Regions from separate parts of the Arthrobacter sp. DualSoilB13 genome, predicted to be linked through region 3. Evidence: riboswitches for the same ligand, from Rfam matches in the RefSeq annotation. Region 3 holds a riboswitch; each other region holds the start of a gene.

Region 1 (10,143 bases), 350 kb from region 3:
GATGAGTTCAATGTTGTGTGGGTTCAGGATGCCGAGGCCGGTTCCAATGGGTGATCCCAAGGGCATGACGGCGGTGGCACCCAGGTTCTCGAGCCTGAGCGCGAGCACGGGATCGTCATTTGTGTAGGCGAAAACCTTGAAGCCCCGGTTCACCAGTTGTTCCGTTGCATCCACCAGTTCCACGGCGTCGGGCAGGAGCGTGTGTTCGTCGGCGATGACTTCCAACTTCACCCAATCTGTCTCCAGCGCTTCGCGGGCCAGTTCAGCGGTCATCACGGCGTCCTTGGCAGTAAAGCAGCCCGCAGTGTTGGGAAGTACCCGGATGTTGTGGTCCACCAGGAGCTGGAACAGCGATCCCGTTTCGGCGGGTGAGTAGCGCCGCATGGCTACGGTGGTGAGCTCGGTCCCCGAAGCCAGGAGCGCTGATCCCAGGCCATCAAGGCTCGGCGCGCCTCCGGTGCCCATGATGAGTCGGGAACCGAATTCCACGCCGTCGATCGCCAGCACATCAGTGGTTCGACCGTCAATGTTTGCTGTTGTCATGGTTCAGCCTCCTTGGACTGCTGTTACGAGTTCGAGTTCGTCTCCGTCGGCCAGCGCCGTCACGGCCCATTGGCTGCGGGGCACCACCTCGGAGTTACGTGCGACCGCGACTCCCAGCTTGCCGCCGTCGGCCGCTTGACCGCGAGGGTCCAAGGCGCGGCCCGTGATCGCTGTGACCAGAGTGCTGACGGATGCGTCATCGGAGACTGCGTGATCAGTTCCATTGAGTTTGATGTTCATGCTGTTTCCTTGGTGGGAGCGTGTGCTGCTGGTGTGAGTACTTGGGGAACTGAAGCGTTGCCCGCGAAGCGATCAGGCAGGAACGGAGCCCATCGAGGGTCCTTGGATCCGTTGATGAGTTCGCCCACGATCCTGGCGGCTACGGGAGTCAGGAGTACACCGTGGCGGAAGAATCCTGTAGCGATCACCAAGCCGTCAATGTCGCCGTGGGGACCGCTGACCCGTCCAAGCAGGGGGGCGTTGTCCGGAGTGCCGGGGCGGGCGCGGGCAGTTGCTTCAAGGAGTTCCAGTTCCGCCACTGCGGGGACCAGAGTTTGGGCATCCCTCAGCAGTTGATAGACGCCGCCGGCCGAGACTGCGTTGGAAGTCGCTGACAACCGGTCTTCGCGTTGCGTCGCTCCGATCACCACGGTTCCGTCGTCCCGGGGAACGATGTAAACCGGAACGCCTCGAACCATCCCCCGAACAGTGGACGTCACCAAGGGCCGGAGCTTTTCGGGGACGCGAAGCCGGAGGATGTCGCCATAGACCGGCCGCACTGGAAGGGTCAGTCCCTCAGGGAGCCCCGACACGTGGGATGCCCCCAGCCCGTTGGCCACCACAGTCTCCGCGGCAAGGACCACGACTCCGGATTCGAGTTCCACTCCGGTGACCCGCCCGCCATCCCGCAGCACACCGCGCGCCGGGGAAAGAACGGCGAATCCGTCATCGGCCCCGGGCACCCAGGAGGCGTCGTCAGGCGAATGGTTAGCCAATCCAGCCAGGATGCACGCGGCGAGCTTTCGCGGATCCACTTGGTGGTCGGCGGGAATGTCGAAAGCGCAGGAAATCTGCGGGCTAAGGAGCGGCTCGCGGTTCCTCGCGTCCCGCAGGGCAAGAGGTTCGACTCCCAAGCCAGCTGCGAGCTGTACGTTCCTGAGGTCTGCGAGCGCCCTGCGGTCGGCTGCGTCGGCACCCACGGCGAGGGTGGGCGTCGTGCGGTATCCGCTGCCCGCTCCCCCCAAGTGCAGTCTGTCCACGAAGGAGGGCCACAGCCGGGAAGACTCAATCATCAATTCCAGGAGGTCTTCCTCCTGGTAATGCAGTTCGCTGACGGGTGCAAGCATTCCGGCGGCGGCGAACGTTGCGCCCGAGGCCGGGGCGGGGTCGATCAGCACCACTGAACGGCCAAGTCGCCGGGCTTCATGAGCGATGCCCAGGCCTATGATGCCGCCGCCAATGACGGCCACGTCTGCCTGGATGGGGGTATGGCGGGGATCTGCCATTGGTTTCCTTCCCTACGCCGGTACTAGCCGGATCAGGTCAAGCGGTCGGCGCTGAAGCCCTCTCAGCCGGACAGTCATATGACGAATGTCGCGGCTCCCGCAGTACGTGCCCAGTTTAGAGGAACTACTCTGGTTTCCATGACCCAGCCTGACGCCCTCGCCTCTGCCCGCCTCTATTTGTGCACTGATGCCCGTCAACGGCAGGGCGATTTTGAAGACTTTGTGGACGCCGCTTTCGCCGGTGGTGTGGACATCATCCAGCTCCGCGACAAGACGCTGGAAGCTGCCGAGGAGCTTGAAATGCTGGCCGTTTTGCGGAGCGTCGCACAACGGCACGGACGGCTGTGGGCTGTCAACGACCGGGCCGATGTTGCCAGTATTTCCGGGGCTCCCGTGTTCCACATCGGTCAGAAGGACCTGCCTCTGACGGCCGCCCGCACACTCCTGCCGAATGTCACCGGCATCGGTCTTTCCACCCACACACCGGAACAAATCGACGCGGCAATTGCTACCGCCCAAGGCCCCTTGGGACTGGACTACTTCTGTGTGGGTCCGGTCTGGGCAACGCCCACCAAACCCGGGCGCGCGGCTGTGGGTCCGGGTTTGGTCACATATGCCGCAGAGGCACAGAAACGTGCAGGCGACGTGACGACACTTCCGTGGTTCGCCATTGGCGGCATCGACCACAGCAACGTTGAACAGGTAGTCGCCGCGGGGGCCAGCCGCATCGTCGTCGTGCGCGCAATCACGGAGGCAACAGACCCGACGGCGGCAGCGAAGTCGCTGCTGCAGGCGTTGGACACCGTTGAGCCCTAGCCGGTCCTGAGCTGGCCGGCGTCTACGCTGTCAGGCCAAGGCCCGTCATCCGGCGGGAATGCTTCCCGGCGAGTTCCGTCGTCAGCCGTTTCACCTCAGCACGCGAGTCCCCTCCGCTTCTCAGCGTTGGGCCCAGCCGCGGGTGCTCCATGCCGACGCGTTGCGCCTGCGTCAAGGCCTCTCCCACCAGGCGGCGGCCCCACAGTGCAAGGCGCGATGCCAGGCGTGGGTCATCACTCAGGGCCCTCCTCAGCAGAACCCGAAGGACTTCAGTGGCTTGATCGGGGGAAGCCACCCGTTCAACAAAATGCTGCGTTTGTGGGTCAAGGAACATCGCGACAGCCCTGTAGAAGTCCGACGACACAGTGTCGATCACATAGGCCTTCATGACGGATTCGAACCAGTCTCCCGGTTTGGTGCGCTCGTGGAAATGGTCGAAGGAACGCTGGAACGGCAGCATCGCATGTTCGGGGTCGACCCCCATCTCCACCAATCGATCGCTGAGGAGCGCGAAGTTGCCGTAGGCACCCACAGCGATCTTCGCCAGCACTGACCTGTCATGAAGGGTGGGAGCATAACGGGAGTCCAGCGAGAGCCGTCCGAAAGCAGACAGCTCGCCATAGGCCATGGCTCCAAGCAACTCCGCTGAGAGTTCCCTGGCAGAGGCTGCGGCGTCCGGGGATATGCCCATGAACCCAGCCTATCCCTGGCCGGGCATGAGATTCCCGGGGTTTGCGTTCTGCTTCCGGCCTCGTTCCTACTAGGCTGGCTCGACGTGAGTTGACTGCCATGTGCCCTGCATACCGCCCGTCCTCCTCCTCGCACCCACTTCACTGAAGGAATTTCCATGAGTCACCCGAGTTACCCGCCCGCGCCCCAAAACGATGCCGGATCAGGAGTTCCGCAGGTCCCGGCCGCGCCTTATGCTTACGGCGGCCAGTTCCAAGGTGGAGCACAGCCTGGCTACCAACCCGGACCGGCTTCAGGCCCTTATGGAACTACGGGCGGGGCGGTTCCGGCCAAGTCCTTCATGACCACCTGGATTTTGGCGCTGCTTCTGGGTGGCTTGGGTGTGGACCGCTTCTATCTGGGCAAGATTGGTACCGGAATCGCGAAGCTGCTCACTGCCGGCGGCTTCGGCATCTGGTCCATTGTGGACCTCATCATCACCTTGACAGGAAACGCCCGGGACAAAGAGGGCAGGCCGCTGGCAGGCTACCTGGAGAACAAGAAGAAGGCGTGGATCATCACCATCGTCGTCTGGTTCGCTGGTGTGATCGTGGGAATTGTGTCCACTGTGCTGTCTTTCAACCTCTTCGCCGCTGCAGTCCAGCAGGGACGAACCACACCTGCTGCACCGCTCCCTTCCGCCAGTCAAGGGCCCCTGGTGCCCTCGCCTGGCACTGCCAACGAGGCGAACTCCTTCACCGTGGATGTTGATGACAGCACCAAGGTAAAGGTGGGCGTGGTCGATTCTCTTTACACCAACGAAATCCCCTCGATGTCGTACATGAAACCCGCCAACGGGGGGTTCCTCGTGGTGGAGGTGTCCTGGGAGACACTGACGGGGACAAGCTTCGCTTCCTCAACGAACTTCCAGGCCTTCGACGCTGACGGAAAAGAAGGTGAGTTGCTGTTCCTCACTGAGGACCTGGGCAGCCTGCCGATGGGGAGCGTCGCCACGGGGGAGGTCAAACAGGGAGTGATCGCGTTCGACATCAAGAACGGCCCCACCAAGATCGTGGTCACTGATGTCTATGGCGATGAGGCCGCAACCTTCACGCTGACACCTCCGGCCGGTCAATAACCCACCCGGACAGGCTTACGCGCTCAAAGAAGGAACCCGCCGTCCCTCATGGACGGCGGGTTCCTTCGCTAGCGCGTCCAAGACTATCGGCCCATTTCGGGCTAACCTGAATTTCGTGTCACATCATCGGATAGCACCCAACGTCGACGACTCATCGGACCAGCTCGCCGCGGCCCTTGCCGCTCTCAGGACAGAGCTGGAACTCCCCGGTGAATACCCTGAAGACGCTGTGGAAGAAGCACAGCAGGCCGTAGACGCCCTCGAGCTTCCGGAACAGGACCTGCGGGACATAGCGTTTGTGACTATCGATCCGGCGACATCCACCGACCTGGACCAGGCCCTGTTCATCGACCGCACCGGTAACGGTTACACGGTCCTCTACGCAATCGCCGATGTTCCGTCTTTCGTGGCTCCGGGTGGGGCGTTGGACGCAGAAACGCGTCAACGCGGACAAACCTTCTACGCTCCTGACGGGCGGATCCCGTTGCATCCGGAAGTTATCAGCGAGAACGCCGGCAGCCTGCTTGCCAACCAGGATTGCAGTGCTTTCGTGTGGCGTTTTGACTTGGATGCCAAAGCCGAAGTTCAGACGGTCACCGTTGCCCGGGCTGCCGTGCGCAGCAGGGCCAAACTGAGCTACAAGGGCGCTCAACAGCAACTCGACGACGGTACGGCCCCACCCGTTCTGCAGCTCCTCAAAGAAGTAGGGCTCAAACGCGTTGAGCTGGAGCGGCAACGTGGGGGCGCAAGCCTGAACATGCCGGAACAGGAAATAGTTCAAGCCACCGACGGCGGCGGGTACAGGATCGTCGCTGCGCCGTCGCTGCCGGTTGAGGACTGGAACGCGCAGATATCCCTCATGACCGGTATGGCCGCAGCTCAGATGATGCTTGATGGCAAAGTGGGGATACTGCGCACCATGCCGGCACCTGACGATCGATCCCTGCTCCATTTCAAGCGCCAGACTTCTGCACTCGGAAAGCCCTGGGACGGCCAAGTATCCTATGGCGAATATTTGCGGACCTTGGACGCATCCGATCCCAAACAGTTGGCCATCCTGCACTCTGCCGGCATGTTGTTCAGGGGCGCCGGTTACACACCCTTTGACGGTGAGGTGCCCGCGGAGGTCATCCAAGCAGCCATCGGGGCTCCGTATGCGCACACCACCGCACCCCTGCGGCGGCTCATCGATCGCTTTGTCTTGGTGATCTGCGAAGCACTCAGCAACAACCACGACATCCCGCAATGGGCCCGGGAAGCACTCCCCTCGCTGCCGGAGATCATGGCCTCCTCAGACCAATTGGCCGGACGCCTTGAGCGCGCCGCACTGGACACCGTGGAAGCAGCCTTGGTGGCCAATCACATCGGCCAGGAATTCGACGCCGTCGTCATTTCCGGATCCAAACCCTCCAACGGATCCAGCTCAAAGAACGGCAACGGCAGCAGCAACGGCAACGGGCCCTTCGGCGTCATACAGATAGCAGACCCCGCGGTTACCGCCCGGTGTGACGGAGAAATGGAGTCCGGAACCACAGTCCGGGTGCGGTTGCTCAAGGCCGACATTGCCAGCCGGGAAATCAGGTTCGAGCTGCTGCCCTGACCGGCGTTCATGCGGCGATCCGGGCTTTCCGGCCCTCAGAGGATAGACTGGGCGTGTAGTAATGGATGCCCGGTCGTTGATTCAGTTAATTTTTGAACTCAACAAGCCCGCCCCTACGCGATCTTGAGATGTACCAACTGGTCACCAGTGCCAGTACTTAGATAGCCCGCGATCGGCTTCCACTGGATTTGCTTGCGCGCCCGTTCGTGCTCCGGTACGGCTCTACCGCCCCGTTGAGCATGCAGCGCCAATGCCTAAATGAATAAGGAAACTCCCTGTGAGTGAATTGCATACCCACGAAGTCCTGACGGACTCCACCGGAACCGAATCCATCGAACCCGAGGAAACGATCATCTCGGATGAGACGCCCCACGAGATCGAAGAGAAGTCGTTCGCTGATTTCAACGTCCGCGCCGACATCGTTGAGTCTTTGGCCGACGCCGGAATCACACACCCGTTCCCGATCCAGGCCATGACCCTGCCGGTCGCCTTGAGCGGCCACGACATCATCGGCCAAGCCAAAACCGGTACCGGAAAAACGCTGGGCTTCGGCATCCCCGCCCTCCAGCGCGTCGCCGGGAGGGATGATGCAGGATACGCCAAGCTCGCTGTCCCGGGCGCACCGCAGGCCTTGGTCATCGTCCCCACGCGTGAGCTTGCCGTGCAGGTAGCCAACGACCTCCAGGCCGCGTCACGCAAGCGCAACGCCCGCATCGCCACCATCTACGGCGGCCGTGCCTACGAACCCCAGATTGATGCCCTGCAGAAGGGCGTGGAAATCGTTGTCGGCACCCCCGGCCGGTTGATCGACCTTTACAAGCAAAAGCACCTCAGCCTCAAGAACGTCAAAATGGTCATCCTTGACGAGGCCGACGAAATGCTGGACCTTGGCTTCCTCCCGGACGTGGAAACCCTGATTGCCGGCACCCCCGCAGTCCGCCAGACCCTCCTCTTCTCGGCAACCATGCCCGGCCCCGTGATCGCGATGGCTCGCCGTTACATGACGCAGCCCACCCATATCCGGGCAGCCGACCCCAATGATGAAGGCCTGACCAAGCGCGACATCCGCCAGCTCATCTACCGCGCGCACAGCATGGACAAGACCGAGGTTGTGGCCCGCATCCTGCAGGCCCGCGGACGTGGCCGAACCATCATCTTCACCAAGACCAAGCGCACCGCCGCAAAGGTTGCCGAGGAACTCGTGGACCGCGGCTTCGCGGCTGCAGCCATTCACGGCGACCTCGGCCAAGGCGCCCGTGAACAGGCCCTCCGCGCGTTCCGCAACAACAAGGTTGACGTCCTGGTGGCCACCGACGTCGCAGCCCGCGGCATCGACGTCGATGACGTTACCCACGTCATCAACTACCAGTGCGTGGAGGACGAAAAGATCTACCTGCACCGCGTTGGACGTACGGGCCGCGCCGGCAACAAGGGCACCGCCGTCACGTTTGTTGACTGGGACGACATGCCTCGCTGGGGCCTGATCAACAAAGCCTTGGGACTCAGTGTCCCCGAGCCCGTTGAAACCTACTCCTCATCGCCGCACCTGTACACGGATCTGGACATTCCCGAGGGCACCAAGGGTCGTCTGCCGCGCAACAAGCGCGTCCTCGCCGGCGTTGACGCCGAAGTCCTCGAGGACCTCGGCGAAACCGGCAAGAAGAATGCACGCTCCGGCGGCTCAGGCCGCGATGGCGGACGTGACGGCAAGCGCGACGGCGGTCGTGATGGCGGTCGTGGACGCTCCGGTAGGTCCGGCGACGCCGAGTCCAGCGGATCCAAGGGCGAGGGTGGCCGCAACCGTACGCGCCGCCGTCGTACCTCTGATGGTGAGACAGCCCCCGCTGCCGGTGCATCGGAAACCCGCACTGCCACCGCAGACAACGCAGAAAAGCCGGCCCGCACGCGCCGGACCCGCACGCGCCGCCGCAACGGCGAAGTGGTTTCCGGTGAGACCGCAGCTGCCCAGTCCGGTAGCACCGAGGCCTAAAAACCTCAATGACTGAATCTGTTTGGGCGCCGGACGGCGGCAACTTGGTGGTGCACGCGGACAACGCGGAATTCCTCCCTACGCTGCCGGACGGCGCCTTCACACTCATCTACGTGGACCCGCCCTTCAACACGGGCCGGGTCCAACGCCGCCAGGAAACCCGCATGGTCCGCAACGCGGACGGCGACGGCGACCGCGTCGGCTTCAAAGGCCGCTCTTACGACACCATCAAGGGCGCCCTGCACAGCTACGACGACGCCTTCAGCGACTACTGGTCCTTCCTGGAGCCCAAGCTCGTGGAGGCCTGGCGGCTGCTGTCCGACGACGGCACACTGTACCTGCACCTGGATTACCGCGAGGTTCATTACGCCAAGGTCATGCTCGATGCCATCTTCGGCCGGGAATGCTTCCTCAACGAGATCATCTGGGCCTACGATTACGGCGCCCGGGCCAAGAACCGCTGGCCCACCAAGCACGACAACATTCTGGTGTACGTCAAGAACCCCACCAAGTATCACTTCGACAACGCCGAAGTGGACCGGGAACCGTACATGGCACCTGGCCTGGTCACCCCCGCCAAACGTGAGCTCGGCAAGCTGCCCACGGATGTCTGGTGGCACACCATCGTCTCGCCTACCGGCCGCGAGAAGACCGGTTACCCCACCCAAAAGCCCGAGGGCCTGGTACGCAGGATTGTCTCCGCATCAAGCCGTGAGGGCGATTGGTGCCTCGATTTCTTCGCTGGTTCAGGGACCCTCGGAGCTGTGGCAGCCAAGTTGGGCCGCAACTTTGTGTGCGTCGACCAGAACGAGCAAGCCATCGACGTCATGCGGAAAAGGCTGGGCAACAAGGCAGACTTCCGCCGGAGCGGTTCCTTGCCGGACACCAGCCAGGATCAGGCAGCACCTTTCACGAAAGCCTGAACGGCGTCCGCGATCATCTGCACGGCAATGGCTGAGAGCAGCAGGCCGGCGATCCGCGTCACCAGCTCCACACCGTTTTCACCGAGGACCCGCTGAACGACGCCCGCGAAGCGCATCGCCAGGTACAACGAGCCAAGCACCACAGCGATGCCCAGACCCACCGCCAGATACTCCGCGAGCTGGCTGGACTGCTGCACGAACACCATGACGGCAACAATCGCGCCCGGCCCGGCCATGAGCGGTGTGCCCAGCGGCACGAACGCCACGTTCTTGTACTTGGCGGCGTTTTCCTCGCCGCTGGTGGAGCCTGTGAGCAGCTGCAGCGCGATCAGCACCAGGAGCAGGCCACCGGCACCCTGCAACGCCGCCAGCGAGATGTGCATGTAGTTGAGAATCGACTGGCCGAAGATCGCGAACACCACGATCACACCTGTGGCCACCAAGAGGGCTTGGAACGCGGAACGATTCCGGTCCTTGGCGGACATTTGGGCCGTCAAGGACATGAATATCGGGACTGTACCCGGCGGATCCATGATCACGAACAACGTGATGATCACGGAGGCCAGCAGCTGCAGGTCCATCAGCGGACTCCTCTCACGGAATGCCCGTGCATCACCGGATGACCGTGCTGCCCGTTGCCAGCTCCTCGATCCTGGACAAGACCTCGGGCGGGGTGGTGTTCTCGCCCAAGAGATTGGGTTTGCCTGCCCCGTGATAGTCGGAAGATCCTGTCATGAGCAAGCCGTGTTCGACCGCCAGGCCACGGAGGAAAGCGCGGCCCTCCTCCGGGTTGTCCCGGTGTTCAACCTCAAGTCCCAACAGTCCGGCATCAATCATGTCCCGGTAAGTACGCTCCCCCACGATCCGTCCTCTCGATGAAGCCACCGGATGGGCGAAGACGGGCACGCCGCCAGCCGCGCGGACAAGCTCGACGGCGAAAGCCGGGTTGGGCGCATAGT
Region 2 (10,143 bases), 1.3 Mb from region 3:
TAGGCGCGCTGGTGGGCCTTGCCGGAGTCGTTGAACCAGAGCCGGATCCACATGGTGGGATGCAGGCCGCTGCGCTCCAGTAGTCCGCCGTCCCGCACGTGCACACGGAGGAAGTCCGGGGTGATTTCTTCACTTCCTGTGACCTCCAGGGTGAAGTCCTTGGCGCCCATGACTTTGAGGACGACGCCTTCCCAATTGCGCTTCAAGCAACACTCCTTCACGAATGTCCACGATTTGTGAACGGGGCCAAAGCCCTTTATCTTGAGCTTAAGTAAGCCTAACCTAAGCTTGAAAGCGGCCAGAGATTATGACGTCTGCCCCGACGCACCATCCCGCCCCGGCAGGCGGCTCCGGAACATACCGGGATCAGTGGGGAATCCCGCATTTATGGGCTGATTCCCCAGACGAACTCGCCTTTCTGCAAGGTCAGAATGCGGCCACGGACCGCTCTTGGCAGATCGAGCTGGAACGGTGGCGTTCGGAAGGCCGCACAGCCGAAGTATTGGGCCCAGACGCGGTGCTCTGGGACCGTTTTGCCCGGCAGGCGCGGCTGGATGTCACCGCGCGCCGCTGCTTCGAAAACCTCGACGCAGGCACTCAACGCTGGTGCGGACAGTACGTGGCAGGCATCAATCAAGCACTGACGGACGGGCATCGGGGCGGAGCCGAGTTTGACGAGTCCGGCAGCGAACCCGAGCCGTGGAATCCATGGACCCCGCTGGGCGTCTTCCTGGTGCACCACATCCTCTTCTCCACCTTCCCCAACAAACTGTTCCGGGCACACGTCGCGCGGACACTCGGCGACCACGCCGTCAGCCTGTTCAGCATCGAGGCACCCGTCTGGTCAGGCAGTAACGCGTGGGCGGCCCACGGCTCGACGACGGCCAGCGGCCTGCCGCTGATAGCCGGCGACCCCCACCGCCTCATGGAACTCCCCGGCGTCTACCAACAGGTACGGCTGGCCTGCCCCGAGTTCGACGCGATCGGATTCGCGTTCCCCGGAGTTCCCGGCCTCCCCCATTTCGCCCACACCGGCAACACCGCCTGGGCGATCACCAACGCCATGGCCGATTACCAGGACCTCTTCGTGGAGGAATTGCGCCGGATCAGCGACAGATCCGGTGATCGCATCGAGGCGCGCGGAGCGGAAGGCTGGGAGCCCGTCGTCGTGAGTTCCGAAACCATCACCGTCCGCGACGGTGAGACAGTGGCCGTTGAAATTATTGAAACCGCGCGCGGCCCGGTCATCTCTGAAACGCCCGACGGCGGCGCACTGAGTTTGCGTTTCCCGGCCAGGGTCGAGGGGCGGTTGGGTTTCGAGGCCCTCCTGCCGCTGCTGCGGAGCCGGAGCGTTTCCGACGTGGAAGCCGCCTTCGATGCGTGGGTGGAGCCCGTCAACAGCGTAGTGGCCGCCGACGTTTCCGGGTCCGTACGGCATTTCGTCGCCGGGTTGGTTCCGCAACGGAATCCGGCCAACCGGCGCTTGCCCGTCCCGGCCCTCTCGGCCCGTCACGAGTGGGAGGGACAGTACGTGGTCCTGCCCCGCACCGAGGTCCAGAGGTTTACCGTCAGCGCGAACGACCGCGAAGCTGGCGGCGGTGACGTCGTGGCCATGGAGTTCGCGCCCGCGCATCGGGCCCTCCGCATCCGGCAGTTGCTGGAGTCGACCGCCGGTCCGTTATCAGTGGACGCCATGCAGGCCATCCACACGGACACTCTGCTGGGTCCGTGGCCGTTGTTCCGGTCAACGCTCTCCGGCCTTGACACCCAGGACCTGTCCAGGGAGGCCAAGGAACTGCGTGCGCTGTTGTTGACGTGGGATGGACTGATGGATGCCGGCAGCCACCAAGCTGCGGTCTTTGCAGCGTGGCGCGGAGCTATCGTCCAGCGACTGGCACGGCATTCCGCGTTGGCACCCCTGAATGAGCCCACTGGTTACTCAGCATTGTTCGGGCCTTGGTTATCCGTGGCATCCCGCATTGGATTCGCCTTGGAGACCCTGCTGGCGCGTGGCTCCGAACTGGGCATCAACGTTGGAGTGGAAGCTGCGGCAGCGCTCGAGGTTGCTGCTTTGGAGGAGGCTTTGCTGGACGGAGCCGCCTGGGGTGACCGGCACAAACTTCTGGCCGTCAACGTCCTCCCCGGCCCCCTCGCGTCATCGGCGCCCACCTCAGAGCTCAGCGGAGACACCGGGTGCGTCCTGTGCACCGAGAGTCTCCCAGGTGTCGAAGACCGAAGCTTCCGTGGGCCCGTGGCCCGCTACGTCTGGGACCTGGCTGATCGGCGTAACAGCCGTTGGATTGTGCCTTTCGGTGCTTCCGGCTCGCCAGGTCACCGGCACTTCGCCGATCAGCTGCCGCTCTGGACCGCGGGTCAACTCGCCCTGGTGGTCACTGACTGGCCTTCGTTGGCCAAAGATCATCCCTGACCAGCCCGTTCCGTCCCTCTCGTGACCCCACATCCGCCAGCATCCGCATCAGAACGCATCAGCCCCGAAGGAAGCCATGACCACCACCACCCAGGACTTCTCTGTCCGCACCACCGTTTACGCTGAAGACCTCGAGGGATGGGGCGCATTGCGGCTTGTCCCGCTGGTTCCTGCCGAGGACATCCACTTCATCTTCGAATGGGTCACCCAACCCCGCGCCAAGTTCTGGGGCATGACGGAAAACTCCAGGGACGAAGTCCAAGGGATCTACGAGTTCCTGGACTCCTTGGAGACCCACCACGCCTTCCTGGCCCTCCTTGACGGGGAGCCACTGGCCCTCTTCCAGACCTACGAGCCCCTGCACGATCCCGTGGGTGAGGCATACCCCGCCCGCGAGGCGGACATCGGCATGCACCTGCTTCTGGCCCCCGCCACACGGCCTATCCCGCATTTCACCCCGAAGCTGGGCACGTCCTTGATCAAGTACATGTTCTCCCTGCCGGGCAAGGACCGGATTGTGGTGGAACCGGACTCCCGCAACGCCAAGGCCCTCCGCCGCCTGGAAGCGACGTGCTTTGAGTTGGGTCCCATCATTCAGCTCGCTGAGAAGGAAGCCCAGTTGGGGTTCCTGACCCGCGCAGGCTTCGATGAAATCCAGGAGCAGCAGGCTCTCTGAGCCCGCGTAGAGAGGACAAAAAGTGCCGCCGGCGGCCCCCAACGCTACCGGCGGCACGCTTGGTGCCCAGCTCACCAACGCCTCCAGCGCTAACGCCAGACGAAACTCCAAGTTCCCGCTCCAACGGCCGTCAGCACCGCACCGGCGGCGATCACCAGTCCGCCAAGGACCACCCACGCATCCAACAGCGAGTACGTAGATTCGCGCGCCCACGTCCGCCGGCCCCCGCCGAAACCGCGCGCTTCCATGGTCACAGCCAGCCGGGAAGCCCTGCGAACAGCTTGGACCAGGAGCCCGAAGCTCTGGCCGAGGGTTGCTTTCAGGCGTTGGAACGGGCTGCCTTGTGAACCCACCCCACGGGCGCGGCGGGCCATGCCAATGGTCTGCCATTCCTCGGCCATGAGCCCCACCAGCCTCATCGCCGCGAGGGACCCCAGGACAAAGCGGTGTGGCAGCTTTGCTTTCTGCGCCAAGGCATCAGCCAAGTCGGTGGGATCGGTGCAGGTCATCAGGAGAATGGCCGGCAACGCAATCGCCAAACCGCGCAGCATGAAACCCAGCCCCAGCTCCAGGGAACCTTCACTGATGGACCAGAGTCCGACGTCGAGCAGCACAGCTCCGCTGTCCGCCGCCACAATCGCGGTACTCCAGCCGCCGATCGCCGCCGCGATGATCAGGGGCCAGGCCCGCTGCCACAGAAGCCTGAGGGTGAGTCCGGCCAGTGGAAAGAGCGCCAGTTCCGCAACCAGTGCTGTGGAGGCCGAGACCCAGTCGATGGACAGGGCCAGCACCAAGGAAATCAGGAAAACGGATACGAACTTGGCCAACGGGTTGGCTTTGGTCAGGAGGGCATGGTTCCCGCGCAGGTTCAAGGCGTCCCTCATGCTGCACCCGCTTCCTGACGTGTGGCTTCACCCTGTTGGATCGGGCCGAGCCGCAATTCCGTTCCGCCGAGTACGGCACTGAATTCCTGATCGTGGGTCACGGAGACCACCGCGGTTCCAGCGTCCAGCAGCTCGGAAAGGAACGACGCCAGTTCTGCCCAGGTGTTGGCGTCCTGACCGAACGTGGGCTCGTCCAGGACAAGCACTTTCGGATGGGCCGCGAGCACCGTGGCCACCGAGAGCCGCCGCTTCTCCCCGCCGGACAACGTGTACGGGTTGGCATCCACCAAGTGCGTCAACCGCAACCGCTCCAGCAGTTCATCCACGCGTTCCTCGCCGTGGCCAAGATGCTTTGGACCAAACATGAGCTCATCCAGGACGTTGCCTGTGACGAACTGGTGCTCAGGTTCCTGGAAAACCGTCCCAATGCGGGAGATCAACTGCTCGGCTTTCCACTTGTACGGGTCAATACCGGCACCCTGGGAAAGGTCGACGGCGGCACTGACCTTGCCGTCCACCGGCGCAAGAAGGCCGGCCAACGTGAGCGCGAAAGTGGATTTGCCGGCACCGTTCGGACCCGTGATGGTCAGCGCTTGGCCTGCCCTGACCTGTGCACTGATGCCCGTTTGAACCGGCACGGGTGGGATGGTCTTGAACCTCTTGCGTCGTGGCTTTTCTCGGGAAACTGCGAGGTCCTGCGCCGCGAGGAGGAGCTGCGCGGTGTGGGGTTCGGCGTGGGGATCATTCCGCCGTTCCCGGGTCGCCGGAACATATCCCGGCACCCAGACGCCGGCTGACATCAGCATGGTGCGGGCTTCAGAAAGTACCTGGTCCGGCGGCCCGTCCAAGAGGACGCCCCCTGTAGCCCGGCCCGCTCCCAAGCCGTCCGAGCCCGCCGCCTTTGTTGACCCTGGCTGCAGGACCACAATCCGGTCCACCAGGTCCTTCCACACGGACACTCGGTGTTCCACCACAACAAGGGTGGCGCCGGTCTTGTCCAGGCACCGCCCTACCGCATCCCGGACCTCCAGAACGCCCGCCGGGTCCAAGTTTGCTGTTGGTTCGTCCAGCAGGATCAGGCCGGGTCGCATCGCCAAAATGCCGGCCAGCGCCAGGCGCTGCTTCTGTCCACCGGAGAGTGCCGCCGTCGGGTGATCCAACGCCAAACCGCCGCCTGCCGCGGTACGCAACCCCACGTCGTCGAGCGCTTCATGGACGCGTTCCCAGATCTCGTCCCGTGGGACGGCGAGGTTCTCCGCGCCGAAGGCGACGTCGTCACCCACCCGCGAGAGCACCACCTGCGTCTCAGGGTCCTGCTGCATCAGCCCGGCACGGCCACGCTGCTCGCGGGGCGCGACGCCGTCAATCAGCAGGGAGCCGGTCTCATCCGAGTCGTCTTCCTCGTCCCCCAGAACCCCGGCAAGGGCATGCAGGAGCGTGGACTTGCCCGCACCCGAAGGACCCAGCAGCAGCACGCGCTCCCCCGGTTCAATCCGAAGGTCCAGGCCCTCAATGGCAGCTTGGGCCCGGCCTGCATGCCGCCACCCCCAGCCCTCGGCGGAGATGGCAGCAGGCTGCACCGCGCCGCTAAGTGTGGCGGACATCAGTTGAAGACTGGCTCCGAAGCGGCCTTGCGCGAGGCAAAGGAGCTCAGCACCCCGGTCTTGGCCAGTCCGCGCGTCGCAATCCACGAGAGTGCGCCCGCGATGATCGCCCCGGAGATCGTGGTGAAGGTGATGTAGGCCAGCTTGTCGATGGCCTCGTAAGCGATGTTCCAGCCCCAGGGCAGGAAGGAGTCGTTCAAGCCGCAGAACAGGCCCGCGCCGGCGCCCGCAAGGAGAGCAGTGGGCAGGTTGAACTTCTTGTACCGGAACGCCGCGAAGATGAGTTCGGCGCCCAGGCCCTGCAAAATGCCGGAGATGAGCACCGTGGTGCCGTACTGCGAACCCATGATGAGCTCACCCGTGGCGGCAACAGCCTCGCAGAATAGCGCTGCACCCGGCTTGCGGATAATGAGCATGCCCAGGACCGCGGGGATCATCCAGCCGCCGGCGATCAGACCGGTGAGCGGCGGATACGTCGCATTCATGGGGATGGAGACCAGTGCGGCGCCCTGGGACCATGCCCAGAAAATCACGCCGCCGGCAATGGCGATCAAAGCCGCCACAACAATGTCTACAACACGCCAGTTATAACTGGTCTTCTTCACGTTTACCGTGGTCATTTTCTGCCTCCTGAGGTTACAGGAGGGGAAAGTGCTACCCGTCATCCAGCTGGCCTGCGCCGCCCGGATCCGGACACTCTGAGAAGCTCGACTCCCTTGCGCCGGTACTAACCGGATCAGGTTCGAGGGTCTGCGGCTATCCGCACTCTCAGCGCCCTCGCGTCTCCTGCATCTCTGCAGAGTCCGACGGCGGCGCTCCCCTGTCGTTATCAAATCTGCCCTGATGGGCTGGTTCAGTTTACACCTGTGTCCGCGGCGGGCGCTGGTCCGTTGGCCGGCATTCAGTCACAATCAGCCGCGGTAGAGCCCAGTGCGGACCCCCGCGTGCGTTGCGAGGCCCACTCTGCACCCTAAACCCACACCATTCCCTGCACACCGGGCCATACAACGGGACCTGAGAGAATGAACCAGCAGACTTCACCGCGGCAAAGGGGCACACTTCATGACGGACCTTCCCACCACCCATAGCGCTGTGTCCCAACCACGTCTGGCCGCAAGCGTCATCCTGCTCCGTGATGCCCCTGCCGGGCTCGAAGCCTTCGTCCAACACAGGGTCAGCACCATGGACTTCGCGGCCGGAATGGTGGTCTTCCCGGGAGGACGTGTGGACTCCGCGGACGGGTCCGGGTGGGACTACCCGGAGGAATTGCTTCAACGCCACGCGTCAGAATGGAACCAGAGCTCCGTGGGCGCGGATTCTGCCGAAGCCGTGAGGAACGCCGGGAGAATACTCACTGCGGCCATCCGCGAAGTTCAGGAGGAGGCCGGGCTCACCATCGAAGCCGGACACCTCCGCCCGTGGGCCAACTGGATCACGCCCGCGGACATGCCCAAGCGCTTCGACACCTTCTTCTACATCGCCAAGCCAACAGCTGGTGCTAAGCCCCAGCACCAAACAACCGAGGCTTGGCAATCATTGTGGATGCCTGTGGCGGAGATTCTTGCAGCGGAAGCGGCCGGCACTTTGAAGTTGATGCCGCCAACCTATTACCTCCTCAAGGAACTTGCCGGGTTCGGAACAGTTGACCAGGTTTGGACGGCCGAGCACAGCGTCGTCCCGGTGCTGGCGCCGGTGGGCTCCATGGCAGCGTTCCTTAAGGAGCGGGAAAACCGTCGCTAACGCGTGCGATGGGTGTAGCCAGCTAGGCTGGGGACATGAACCTCTTCTTTAAGCTGATCGGTGCCGGAGTGAGCCTCGGGGCAGGCTTTGTGGGCACCAAACTCGTCAACAAAGGGTGGGAAAAAGCGACAGGCAACAAGCCGCCCCTGGGTCATGACGACGCAGAAACCAGCCTGCGCTCGGCCTTGACCTTCGCTTTGATCTCCGCCTTTGTCAGCACGCTCATCCAAGTCCTGGCGAGCCGGGGCACCCAGCGGGCCATCGCGCGCTTCGCCAAGAGCCACGACATCGTCTAAGCATCCAAACCACGACGCCGGGATCACCTGCAGGTGATCCCGGCGTTCGTTGTTGCTGCTGCTAGCTGTCGCTCCGCGGTTCCTGGCCGGCAGCCGCCCTTTGGACCACGGCCTCCAGTTCATCCTTGGTGAGCTTCTCCCGGTGTCCATGTTTGGTGCGGTAGGCGGAACGGCCAACCATGTGCGCTGACACTGGTGCTGTGAGGAGCTGGAAGATCCATGCCACCAACAGAACCGGCCACACCCACCATGTCCGCATCTGAAGTCCGATCGCGGCCAGCATGAGGAACAGACCCAGGACCTGCGGTTTGGTGGCTGCGTGCATGCGGCTCATGAGGTCCGGGAACCTCAACAAGCCAATGGCTGCGCCCAGGGACATCAGCGCGCCCACCACCAGGAACACGGCGGTGACAGCATCAACGACGAAGTCAAGGCCCGAAGCGTCAGGATTCATTGCTCTGTTCCCTTCGCTCGGCCACAAACCGGGCAACGGTCACCGAGCCAATAAACCCGATCACTGCCAGAGCCACCAGCAGCATCAGGTTGTTCAGGTGCTTGTTCAGCGCCATATCGATCGCCAAGGCAGCGCCCAGGATGGCCAGCAAAACATCTGATGCCAGAACACGGTCCAGAAGGGACGGACCGACGGCGATGCGGACAATCGCACCTGCGGCCGCCAGGCTGAGGATGACGGCGGTAACCACCAGAACTACTTCCTTCACAGCGCCGCCCCTTCCAGCCCTGGCCGTTCTTCGGCCTTGAGCGCCTCGACTTCTTCGCGTGTACCCATAATGCGGATCAATCCTGCTTCGATGTCTTGGGTTTCCTGACGAATTTTGTCGATATCCGCCTCTTCATAAATGTTCAGTGCGTGCAGGTACAGCGTGGAAGTGGAGCGGTCCACCTCCACCACCAGGGAGCCTGGGATCAACGAGATCACGTGGCCGGTGGCCGTCACCATGAGGTCGGAATGGCTCCGCAACGGAACGGCGACGACGGCGCTGCGGACCTTGGGCCCTTTTGCTACAGCCAGGTACAGCACCAGGAAGCTCGCTGCCACCACTTTGGCGAGGAACATCAGCGCAAAGGGAATGGCGCGAAGAATGTTGAACCTGCCGCTGAGCTCGACGGGCGGAAGGTAGAAGAACTTGGCCACCAGCACGGCAATCAAGGCGCCAAACAGGAGATTCCCGGGGCTGAAGTCCCGCCACAGGGCACCCCATACGATCACCAACCAGATGAGCAGCGGCAGCTCCGTGCGGAACGAGATCGGTTTACGGCTCATTTGGCATCCCCCGTCTGCACGTCATCCCTTCGAACCAGCGGCGGCACCACAACCGAATCTCCGAGGACCGAGTGAATATAGGCCGAACGGTCCAGCATGATTCCTGCGGAGCCGTCAGCGACCTTGAACAACGGGCCTGCAAAGACGGTCAGTGCCACGCCGAACACCACCAGTCCAGCTGTGGATCCCACCATGGTCCGTGGAAGTACTCCCACGTTCCCGGGCGTTTTTAGCACGGGGTCCGGATACTCAGCGTCCTCGGGCCTGCGCCAGAACGCCCTGTTCCAGACACGGGCGATCGCCAGCAGTGTCAGCAGGCTGGTGACCACGCCGCCCACCACCAACGTGATCGCCAACGGCGTCCCCAGCTCCACACCTGCTTGCAACAACCCCAGCTTTCCAAGGAAACCGGAGAACGGCGGAATCCCCGCCAGGTTCATCGCGGGGATAAAGAACAACAAGGCCAGCAGCGGGGAGAGCTTGGCCAAGCCACCCAAGCGGTCTATGGACGAGCTGCCACCACGCCGCTCAATGAGGCCGGTGACCAGGAACAAACTGGTCTGGACGGTGATGTGGTGGGCTACGTAGAAGACCGCGGCGCCCAAACCTGCCACTGAGCTCATGGCCAGGCCAAACACCATGTAACCGATGTGGCTCACCAAGGTAAAGGACAGCAGACGTTTAATGTCGCTCTGGGCCAAGGCACCCAGAATTCCGACAATCATGGTCAATAGCGCCACCACCATCAGTGGGACGTTCAGCGTGTCCCCTGGGAATAAGAGCGTCTCTGTCCGGACCATCGCGTAGACACCCACCTTTGTCAGCAATCCTGCGAACACGGCGGTGACTGGGGCGGGAGCAGTTGGATAGGAGTCAGGAAGCCAGAAAGACAGTGGGAAGACTGCAGCCTTGATGCCGAACGCCACCAACAGCATCACATGCAGGAGGTTCTGGGTGCCCTGGTCCAGCTCGGCCAGCTTGATGGCCAGGTCCGCCATGGTGATGGTTCCCGTGGCTCCGTAGATCATGGCGATCGCAATGAGGAACAGTACGGACGAGACCACGGAAACCACCACATACGTAACACCGGCCCGGATACGCGGCCCCGTTCCGCCCAGCGTCATCAGCACGTAGCTTGCTGTCAGCAGGATCTCGAAACCGACATAGAGGTTGAAGAGGTCACCGGTGAGGAAGGCGTTGGACACGCCAGCCACCAGGATCAGATAGGTG
Region 3 (10,143 bases):
CAGCAGCCACGTCAGCGCGACCCTCGGCATCGGCGGTAGCTGACGCCGCAGCGAAGGCGCCATTGACCCGCTCCTGCCACTGTTCGGGGGACCAGGGGTCAGAACCCGCCCCCACCAATCGCAGGCCGGGCGCCCGGCCGGTAGCCAGGAGTCCGGCCAGGCCGGGCAGAAGCAGCCGGCCCGTCAGGTCCCCGGACGCGCCGAGGATGAGCAACGTTTTTACAGTTGTTTTGCTGGTCACTGTGCCAGCATGCCATCTTGCAGGTGCGACTTGGTACCCTAGATAGTCGAGTCCCGTAGTCGAAACAGAATTGTTGGCTGAGGCAGGTTTGCCGGGGCAAGAATGATCAGGACTATGGCGTGCCGCATTGGCCGCCATTCGTAGACCATCGAAAGAAGTGCACGGCGCGTGTTCAATTCACTCTCTGACCGGTTGACAGCAACCTTCAAGAACCTTCGTGGCAAGGGCCGCCTCACCGAGGCTGACGTCGATGCCACAGTTCGTGAAATTCGCCGTGCCTTGCTGGATGCGGACGTTGCAGTTTCCGTGGTCCGCGAGTTCACAGGCCGCATCCGCGAACGTGCCCTCGGCGCCGAAGTCTCGGGAGCGTTGAACCCGAGCCAGCAGATCGTCAAGATCGTCAACGAGGAACTCAAGGAGATCCTCGGCGGCGAAACGCGCCGTATTCGTTTGGCCAAGACCGGCCCCACCATCATCATGCTCGCCGGCCTCCAGGGTGCCGGTAAGACCACTCTTGCAGGCAAGCTATCCAAGTGGCTCAAGTCCCAGGGCCACAGCCCCATGCTGGTGGCTTGTGATCTCCAGCGCCCCAATGCCGTGACCCAGCTCCAAGTGGTGGGACAGCGCGCGGGCGTCCCGGTGTTCGCTCCGCACCCCGGTGCAACGTCCGAGCTCGAGCACCCTGCGGGCGACCCCGTAGCCGTCGCCAAGGCCGGTGTTGAGGAAGCACGTCAGAAGTTGCACGACGTCGTGATTGTTGACACCGCCGGTCGTCTTGGCGTCGACGCCGAGATGATGGATCAGGCCCGCCGCATCCGTCAGGCGATCATCCCCAACGAAGTTCTCTTCGTTATCGACTCCATGATTGGCCAGGACGCCGTTAACACGGCGATGGCCTTCGATGAAGGCGTTAACTTCACGGGCATCGTTCTGTCCAAGCTCGACGGCGACGCCCGCGGCGGTGCCGCGCTCTCGGTCGCGTCCGTCACTGGTAAGCCGGTGATGTTTGCCTCCACCGGTGAAGGCCTGGATGATTTCGAGCTCTTCCACCCGGACCGTATGGCTTCCCGCATCCTGGACATGGGCGACGTCCTCACCCTGATTGAACAGGCCGAGAGGTCGTGGGACAAAGACGAAGCTGCCCGGATGGCGAAGAAGTTCGCTGATCAGGAAGACTTCACCCTGGACGACTTCCTCGCCCAGATGCAGCAAATCCGCAACATGGGCTCCATGAAGAAGATGCTCATGATGATGCCGGGTGCGCAGAACATCCGTCAGCAGCTGGAGAACTTCGACGAAAAAGAGATCGACCGCGTTGAGGCGATCGTCCGCTCCATGACTCCGCATGAGCGTGTTGCTCCGAAGATCATCAACGGCTCACGCCGTGCCCGTATCGCCAGGGGTTCCGGTGTGCACGTGTCCGAGGTCAATGGCCTGTTGGAGCGGTTCGCGCAGGCCCAGAAGATGATGAAGAAGCTCGCTCAGGGCGGCGGCATGCCGGGCATGCCCGGGATGCCTGGTCTCGGTGGTCCTGGCGGCGGGCGCAAAAACGGGAAGAACGCCCCTAAGAAGAAGGCTCGTTCGGGCAACCCCGCAAAGGCGGCACAGGAACTGCGCGACGCTGAGGCCAAGCGGGCCAACGCGGCCTCGGCAGCACCCACGGGCGCGGCTTTTGGACAGGGTGCCGCGGACTTCGATCCGTCGTCCCTGAATCTCCCCAAGGGCTTCGACAAGTTCCTCGGAAAGTAAGTAGTGCTTCCCAAGGAGCCGGGATTTCCGGCCCTTGGGATGTCAGAGCCGTGGAATAGGCTGAACCAATGCATAAGCAGCGCGTAGTCTTCGTTCACGGCCTGGGCAGTTTTGGTGCTGCGGCATGGCCGAAGCAACATGGAATGGCACTTGCTTACGACGCTTTGTTCCTGAGGCGGCACGGCTTTGACTCCATCGCAGAGCCCGTGGAATCCAATGTGGCAGCCGATGTTGCCATCGTGATCAATGCGTTGCGTGATTCGGCAGGTGGGCACGTGGTAGCCCACCAACAAGGCGCTATCTCTGCCATGCTGGCGGCCATTGAACGTCCTGATCTGGTGCACTCGCTGACTCTGGTGGAGCCCGCTTGTTTGTCGTTGACGGCTGAGCTTCCGGCAACGGGTTCCCACCGGGCCCTTATGGAACCGTTATTCGACGCCCGCATGCAACTCAATGACGCTGATTACCAACGTGAGTATTTCCGCAGGGCGTTTTCTGCCGAAACCGGAGGCCTGGACACTCCGGAAGCACGCCGTTCAGCCCGCCGGCTCAGACTCCAGGCGCCACCATGGGAGGCCCCGCTCCACATTGTTCCCGGGGTTCCCACTTTGGTTCTCACCGGCGGATGGGAGCCGCTTTACGAGGAAATTGCCGGCTACCTCCAGGAGACCGGTGCCCTTCGCCGCGTAGCAGCGGGAGGACACCGGCCCCAGGATTCGGTCGACGGCGACCAGGCTATCCGCTCGTTCATCGCGGATGTGGGCCGGGCGATGTCAGTTCAGGCCTCCTGAGCTGCTGCCTTGGTTCGCGGGGACGTGAAGCTGCGGCAGGTACACCTTTCCCCCTGAAGCCAAGAACTCCTCGCTCTTTTCGCGCATCCCGTTATACATTCCTGCGATTGCAGCCTGGGATTCTGCCGAACCGTATTCGTCGCGGATGTCCTGGCTGATGCGCATCGAACAGAACTTAGGTCCGCACATGGAGCAGAAATGAGCGGTTTTTGCCGGTTCTGCGGGCAGTGTCTCATCATGGAACGCTTCTGCTGTGACGGGGTCCAGGGACAAAGCGAACTGGTCCCTCCACCGGAACTCGAACCGTGCCTTGGAAAGTGCATCATCGCGTTCATGAGCGCCGGGGTGCCCTTTGGCGAGGTCAGCCGCGTGCGCCGCGATTTTGTACGTGATGACGCCAGTCTTGACGTCATCCTTGTTGGGCAGCCCCAAGTGCTCCTTCGGAGTCACGTAACAGAGCATCGCGGTGCCGTAGCGTGCAATTTCCGTGGCGCCGATGGCCGAGGTGATGTGGTCATAGCCGGGGGCGATGTCGGTAACCAGTGGACCCAAGGTGTAGAACGGCGCACCCTTGCACAGTTTCTGCTGGCGCTCAACATTCTCCCGCACCAGGTGGAAGGGAATATGCCCGGGGCCTTCCACCATCACCTGGACGTCGAACTCCCACGCCCGCTGCGTCAGCTCTGCGAGGGTGTCCAACTCGGCGAACTGCGCGGCGTCGTTTGCGTCCGCAATGGAACCGGGACGCAGCCCGTCTCCCAAGGAGAACGCGACATCGTACCGGGCAAAGATTTCGCAGAGCTCGTCAAAGTGCGTGTAAAGAAAGTTCTCCCTGTGGTGCGCCAGACACCAACCGGCCATGATGGACCCGCCGCGCGAAACGATGCCCGTGACCCGGTTGGCGGTCAACGGCACGTACCTCAGCAAAACGCCCGCATGGATGGTCATATAGTCCACGCCTTGCTCGCATTGCTCAATGACGGTATCGCGGAAGATTTCCCACGTCAGCTTGTTGGCCTCGCCGTTAACCTTTTCAAGGGCCTGATAGATAGGGACTGTTCCGATCGGGACAGGTGAGTTGCGGATGATCCATTCACGCGTCGTGTGGATGTCGTCCCCCGTGGAGAGATCCATCACCGTGTCAGCGCCCCACTTGGCAGCCCACTGCAGCTTGTCCACTTCCTCGGCGATGGAGCTGGTGACCGCTGAGTTTCCGATGTTGGCGTTGATCTTGACCAGGAAAGCTTTGCCGATGATCATTGGTTCGGATTCGGGGTGGTTGATGTTGTTCGGGATGATCGCCCTTCCCGCGGCAACTTCGCTGCGGACGAGTTCAACATCGCAGTTCTCCCGCAAGGCGACGAACTGCATTTCAGGAGTTACTACTCCCTGCTTCGCGTAGTACATCTGCGTGACAGTCCTACCTTCCACGGCGCGGCGCGGCACGGGTTGCGCGCCCTTCCACTCCGCTGACGCTGCCCCACGCCGGACCGCGGACTTGCCGTCGTCGAGCAGGCTCCGCTGCCGACCGGAATAGGCTTCCGTATCTCCGCGGGCTTCGATCCACGGTGCACGGAACGGCTCCAACCCCACCACCGGATCGCTGCCCGGGCCTGCTGTTCGGTAAACCTGCAAAGGTGGATTGGCTTGCCCGTTGGGGGAGGGCTCCAAGGCGATCGCGGTGACGGGGACGCGTATGCCGTTGTCCGGATCTTCCAGCCACGCCAACGAGTGGGACTGCAACGATTGCGTGACGGACTGTTTTTGGTCCATGCCGAACTGATTTTGGACAGGGCTGTGCTGTGTTTCTGCGGTGCTCAAGGGAATACTCACTTCCTTCGCCGGCATTACCCGGACAGGTTCAACGGTCGCAGACTGCATCAGTCCGATCTCAGCCCCTGCAAGGGCTCCCGTGTGGTCGTAGACGAAGCTACCACAGCTACGAACCACCGCCCAGTCACATGGTGGGAACCGGCTCTGCCATGCCACCCCGGCTACGCTTTTGCCATGGCCAACATCATCGAATTCAGTGGACCCGTGCTCGTCTCGGCGGACGAAGAGCGCCAGGGGCTATGGTCAGTGGACGGCACCTTGACGTTCCAGCGTCCCGCTTCTGCGCCGGACAGAGTGCTGGACGGTTGGGTCCTGCCGGGTTTGGTTGACGCTCACTGCCATGTCGGACTCGGTGTTGGAGGAGCCGTTGATGAGCACGCCACGCTGGCCCAAGCCCAAGCAGACCTCGACGCCGGGACGCTGTTAATCCGCGATTGCGGATCGCCCTCGGACACCCGCTGGGTACAGCAGCGATCGGACTTGCCCCGCTTGATCCGTTCAGGCCGGCATATTGCGCGGAGCCGGCGGTACCTCCGCGGCCTGGGGCATGAAATTGAGCCCGCTGAACTGGTTGAGACCGTACGAAAGGAAGCCCGGGACGGCGATGGCTGGGTGAAACTAGTGGGCGATTGGATAGATCGCGACGTCGGTGACCTCGCGGTTTCCTTCCCGGCCAGGACCGTGAAGGATGCCATCTCAGCGGCACATGATGAAGGTGCCAGGGTCACGGCTCACTGTTTCGCTGAGGACACCATTGACGACATGCTCGATGCCAATATCGATTGCATTGAGCACGCTACCGGTCTCCTCCCGAGGCACCTTCCCCGCTTGGTGGAGCAGTCGGTGCCGATTGTTCCCACGTTGGTCAATATCGCTACCTTTCCCGATATTGCCGCGCAGGCAGAGCCAAAGTTTCCGAAGTACGCGGACCACATGCTGCGTCTGTGGGAGCGTCGCCATGAGCGTTTGTTGTCGGCCTTCGAAGCGGGGGTTTCGATCTATGCCGGGACTGATGCCGGCAGCGTCATCAGGCACGGCCGGATTGCGGAGGAGATGAAGGAACTGCACGACGCCGGCCTTCCGCCGGCGGCGGTCCTGAACGCCGCATGCTGGGGCGCCCGGGCCTGGCTGGGAGCCGAAGGCATCAGCGAAGGGGCCAGTGCCGACGTCGTGCTCTGCAGTGAGGATCCGCGGCGTCAGCTGCGGACTATGGACGAACTCCGGCACATCGTCATTCGGGGGAACGTCGCGCGTTAGGAATAAATTGAAGCTTCAAGTAATTTAGATAACTAAGAAGGTGCCGATAAGCGGCCACCTCGGAACCGGGAGCTTCACATGACCTCATCATCCAGCCAGGATCTTCTGCCTGCCGAACTCACCATGGGCACCGTCATGCTCAAGGTGGGCGACATGAAGGTCATGAGTGATTACTACCAGCGGGCCCTTGGCCTGGACGTGGTGGCCGAGCAAGACGGCGGGCTGTATTTGGGGCGTGTCGGCAAGCCGGTCGTCCACCTCGCTCCCGCGGCTGGCCTGCAGATTCCTGGGCGGGGCGAAGCCGGCCTGTTCCACACGGCCATTCTGTTCGAGGACCAGCCCTCATTGGCCGCCACCATTGCCACGGCAGCCGAATACGAACCCCGTGCGTTCGCAGGCAGCGCCGATCATCTGGTCAGTGAAGCGTTCTACTTCACCGACCCCGAAGGCAACGGCATTGAGCTGTACTACGACAAGCCCCGTGACCTCTGGAAGTGGGATGGCAAGAACGTTGTCATGGACAACGTTGCTCTCCCGCCGCAGCGGTTCTTGCAGCAGCACCTGAGTGAAGCTGCCGTGACCGGGCAGCGCGAGTCGGTGGCCGGAGTCGGGCACGTTCACCTGCAGGTGGGTGACGTGGAGACCGCGCAAAAGTTCTACGTTGAAACCCTGGGCTTCGAGCGCACCGCAGGCTGGCACGGCCAGGCGCTTTTCGTCTCCGCGGGCGGCTACCACCACCACATGGCCATGAACGTCTGGAACAGCCGCGGAGCGGGCCCGCGAAAGGACACGCTGGGCCTGGGGGAGGTCCTGATTCAAGTCCCCGGCGCCGATGACGTGGCCGCGCTTGCTGATCGCCTCAAGGTTGCCGGTGTGCAGAGCCACCATACCGGTGCCGAGCTGCGCTTTGATGATCCTTGGCGGAACAAGCTGCGCGTCACCGTGCGCTGAGGACCAGTCCGCGCCCCCGGCTGCACTAGGCTTGGCATGACGGCACGGAACCTCCGGGTTCCTGTGCCGCCGCCCCGTCAGCACGAAGGAATGAGAGTACTTTCCATGGGCTTTGCCGAAGTTTTTGTAGCCACCCACGATGAAGCGCTCAAGCGGGCTGCAGCCTTGGAGAAGGGTGCAGGTGTAACCGGCCCGGCCGTTCGGATTGACGGCATCACCGATTTCGAAGTCGAACAACTGGGCGACCTCGCAGGACAGGCTGTTCACGCCGCCGGAGCTGACTACGAGCTTGCCCTGGTTGACGTCACAAGCGACGCCCTCCTGGGTGTCCCTGAAGCCATGGTGCGGGCCCTTGCCGAACTGCTCACCTATGAGAGCGAAGGCGACGCCAACGTTCTTGACGACGTTGCCGCTGCATGGGCTGAACAGGACGATATGCCTTTCGATGCCGCGCAATCGCGCCAGTATGTCCAGCAGTTGGCTGCCCTCGCGACGGACGTCGAGAAGGCGGAGCGCGCCGGGCTTTACGTCTGGTCCGAATGACGCCCCTGTTCGCCTCAGGCTGCACCATCAACCGCGGGAGTGGGCAAGAACACGCCGGGTAGGGGGACCGGAGTCGTATTTGCTCCGGGCATCTGGCACAATAGACAGGTACTCGATCGGTGCGGCCCCTCTCTCCGTGCTCGTATCTTGTCCTTCGAACCGTCTAGTACGGCCCGCCCCACGGGTGCAGAACGTCGGGTTCAACCTCGTTTCAGAAACAGGAGTGACCACAAAAGTGGCCGTAAAGATTCGCCTTAAGCGCTTCGGTAAGATGCGCGCACCGTACTACCGCATCGTCGTCATGGATGCCCGCGCCAAGCGCGATGGCCGTGCCATTGAAGAAATCGGCAAGTACCACCCCACCGAAGAGCCGTCGTACATCGAGGTCGCTTCCGAGCGCGCCCAGTACTGGCTTTCCGTTGGTGCCCAGCCCACCGAGCAGGTTGCCGCGATCCTCAAGATCACCGGTGACTGGCAGAAGTTCAAGGGCCTGCCGGGCCAGGAAGGCACCCTGAAGACCAAAGCTCCGAAGGAAGCCTTCGTAGCCCCGGAGAAGGGTTCCGTTATCATTCCGGAAGCCATCACCAAGAAGGCCAAGAAGGACGAAGCCGAAGCTCCGGCCGAGGCTGAAGCAGAGACCACCGAGGCTGAGTAAGTTGCTGGCAGAAGCGCTCGAGCACTTGGTCCGTGGGATCGTTGACAGCCCTGAGGATGTCAAGGTCAGTGCCAAGAACAACCGCCGCGGGGAATCCCTCGAGGTGCGAGTTCACCAGGAGGACCTCGGACGGGTGATCGGCCGACAGGGACGCACCGCGCGTGCATTGCGCACGGTGGTTGCAGCCCTGGCCGGTGGCGAGCAGGTCAGGGTCGACGTCGTCGACACCGACCGTCGCCGGTAACGCGCTCAGCACTACTTGTCTTAGATCCGGCCCCTTCACCGAATATGGTGGAGGGGCCGGATTGCTTTATCCACAATTTCCTGTCTTTGCCGCCGCGCGGCGCAGGCACTATAAGAATTCAGAGGAACCCATGCAGCTCCAGGTGGCCCGGATCGGCAAACCGCACGGTATTCGCGGCGAGGTAACGGTGCAGGTACTCACCGACGCGCCTTCCGAGCGTTTCGTCGCTGGAACCGAGTTCGTTGTGGAGCCCGCCTCCGCTGGCCCATTGACCATCCGCAGTGCCCGGTGGAATAAGGACATCCTCCTGCTTGGCTTCGAAGAAATTGCCGACCGCAATGCTGCCGAGGTCATCCGGGGAGCGAAGCTCTTCATCGAAACCGAGGAACTCGACGACGAAGACGACGACGAGGGCTGGTACGAGCATGAGCTGGTTGGCCTGGAGGCCCGCGTTGGCTCGCAGGTAGTGGGCAAAGTAGCTGCTCTCACCACCCTTCCAGTCCAGGACCTGCTGACGGTCGAGGCTGCCGATGGCAAGGAAATCCTCATTCCCTTCGTCGATGAAATCGTTCCCGAGGTCAACGTCGAGGAAGGCTACATCCTCATCACCCCACCATCAGGCCTGTTTGAGATCAACGACGAGAACGTCAAGGAGCCCAAGGATGGCGCCGGGGATGATGCCTAAATGAGGATCGATGTTGTCAGCATTTTTCCTGAGTACCTCGCCCCGCTGGAGCTCTCGCTCATAGGCAAGGCCCGGCAGGACGGGTTGCTGGAGCTGAACGTCCACGATCTGCGCACGTACACGACGGACAGGCATCGGACGGTGGATGACACCCCGTATGGTGGCGGCGCCGGTATGGTCATGAAACCTGAACCGTGGGCGCAGGCCCTGGAATCAGTCGCAACCGTCCGCGAAGGCTCACAACCGGTGCTGATAGTTCCGTCGCCGGCAGGGGAGAAGTTCAACCAAGCCCTGGCGTATGAGCTCGCCGAAGAGCAACACCTGGTCTTCGCCTGTGGCCGATATGAAGGCATTGACGAACGCGTCATCGAGTGGGCCCAGGATCATTTCACCGTCCGGCCTGTCAGCCTCGGCGACTACGTCCTCAACGGCGGTGAAGTGGCAGTGTTGGCCATGGTTGAAGCCATTGGACGCCTTCTTCCAGGGGTGGTTGGCAATCCGGAATCGCTGGTTGAGGAATCCCACTCGGATGGCCTTTTGGAGTATCCCGTGTACACCAAGCCCTCAGCGTGGCGGGACCACGACGTCCCTCCGATCCTGCTCAGCGGCAACCACGGCAAGATTGCCCAGTGGCGGCGCCATGAGCAATTCCGCCGGACGGCGGAGCGCAGGCCGGATCTTATGGAAGGTTTCGACGCCGGCGGGTTGAGTCGCGCGGACCGGCAGGCCCTCGCGGAGCTCGGGTACGACGTCGTCGATGGGCGCCTGCGTGCCAAGCCCGGCGGCAAGGCCGGGAACTAAGTCACGTCCCGCCGTCGAAAGGTGCGGGGCGCCGGGCAGTTGGCCGGATGGCAGCGCATATGGCAGAATTAACCCTTGTGTCTGCTGGGCTGACACCTGCCACAGGGGGAGTTCAGCCAACAGTCGGACAACCCGGTGGCGCCAATCAGTGGCGGAACCGGACACTAAGAAACTTCGGCGGAGATTTCCGGTAGGCCTTTGCGCCCCGGGCTTGTCCGCCGTAACCCAAAGTGAATGACCTGTGGCGTTCACCAGGAGTGGATTAATGCATATCCTCGATAGCGTAGACGCAGCCTCGCTGCGTAACGATGTTCCTGAGTTCCGCGCGGGCGACACCCTCAAGGTTCACGTCAACATCATCGAAGGCAAGAACTCCCGTGTTCAGGTATTCCA

The links. A riboswitch is a leader RNA that binds a small molecule or an ion and turns the genes downstream of it on or off. The one in region 3 is predicted to bind thiamine pyrophosphate.
Region 1: it holds a riboswitch for thiamine pyrophosphate, as region 3 does, so the genes downstream of both, thiO (glycine oxidase ThiO) here and thiC (phosphomethylpyrimidine synthase ThiC) in region 3, are expected to answer to the same signal.
Region 2: it holds a riboswitch for thiamine pyrophosphate, as region 3 does, so the genes downstream of both, ACZ5J0_RS17350 (ECF transporter S component) here and thiC (phosphomethylpyrimidine synthase ThiC) in region 3, are expected to answer to the same signal.

The regions. Positions count from the first base shown of each region.
Region 1 covers NZ_AP035865.1:2,835,532-2,845,674, forward strand. Annotated here, with positions in the region: gene ACZ5J0_RS12985 (thiazole synthase) at 1-543, opposite strand, end outside; gene thiS (sulfur carrier protein ThiS) at 547-783, opposite strand; gene thiO (glycine oxidase ThiO) at 780-2,048, opposite strand; TPP riboswitch at 2,041-2,159, opposite strand; gene thiE (thiamine phosphate synthase) at 2,187-2,864, shown strand; gene ACZ5J0_RS13005 (ferritin-like fold-containing protein) at 2,887-3,555, opposite strand; gene ACZ5J0_RS13010 (TM2 domain-containing protein) at 3,712-4,671, shown strand; gene ACZ5J0_RS13015 (RNB domain-containing ribonuclease) at 4,787-6,271, shown strand; gene ACZ5J0_RS13020 (DEAD/DEAH box helicase) at 6,549-8,261, shown strand; gene ACZ5J0_RS13025 (DNA-methyltransferase) at 8,270-9,184, shown strand; gene ACZ5J0_RS13030 (MarC family protein) at 9,157-9,765, opposite strand; gene ACZ5J0_RS13035 (PHP domain-containing protein) at 9,797-10,143, opposite strand, start outside.
Region 2 covers NZ_AP035865.1:3,755,464-3,765,606, forward strand. Annotated here, with positions in the region: gene ACZ5J0_RS17325 (siderophore-interacting protein) at 1-206, opposite strand, end outside; gene ACZ5J0_RS17330 (penicillin acylase family protein) at 308-2,428, shown strand; gene ACZ5J0_RS17335 (GNAT family N-acetyltransferase) at 2,505-3,104, shown strand; gene ACZ5J0_RS17340 (energy-coupling factor transporter transmembrane component T family protein) at 3,194-3,988, opposite strand; gene ACZ5J0_RS17345 (ABC transporter ATP-binding protein) at 3,985-5,592, opposite strand; gene ACZ5J0_RS17350 (ECF transporter S component) at 5,592-6,212, opposite strand; TPP riboswitch at 6,288-6,424, opposite strand; gene ACZ5J0_RS17355 (NUDIX hydrolase) at 6,655-7,332, shown strand; gene ACZ5J0_RS17360 (DUF4235 domain-containing protein) at 7,368-7,628, shown strand; gene mnhG (monovalent cation/H(+) antiporter subunit G) at 7,690-8,082, opposite strand; gene ACZ5J0_RS17370 (MrpF/PhaF family protein) at 8,072-8,350, opposite strand; gene ACZ5J0_RS17375 (Na+/H+ antiporter subunit E) at 8,347-8,913, opposite strand; gene ACZ5J0_RS17380 (Na+/H+ antiporter subunit D) at 8,910-10,143, opposite strand, start outside.
Region 3 covers NZ_AP035865.1:2,488,144-2,498,286, reverse strand. Annotated here, with positions in the region: gene ACZ5J0_RS11490 (glucose-6-phosphate dehydrogenase) at 1-379, opposite strand, end outside; gene ffh (signal recognition particle protein) at 410-1,990, shown strand; gene ACZ5J0_RS11480 (alpha/beta fold hydrolase) at 2,059-2,781, shown strand; gene thiC (phosphomethylpyrimidine synthase ThiC) at 2,764-4,602, opposite strand; TPP riboswitch at 4,598-4,705, opposite strand; gene ACZ5J0_RS11470 (amidohydrolase family protein) at 4,789-5,871, shown strand; gene ACZ5J0_RS11465 (VOC family protein) at 5,950-6,822, shown strand; gene ACZ5J0_RS11460 (hypothetical protein) at 6,913-7,365, shown strand; gene rpsP (30S ribosomal protein S16) at 7,601-8,020, shown strand; gene ACZ5J0_RS11450 (RNA-binding protein) at 8,022-8,264, shown strand; gene rimM (ribosome maturation factor RimM) at 8,395-8,949, shown strand; gene trmD (tRNA (guanosine(37)-N1)-methyltransferase TrmD) at 8,950-9,750, shown strand; gene rplS (50S ribosomal protein L19) at 10,016-10,143, shown strand, end outside.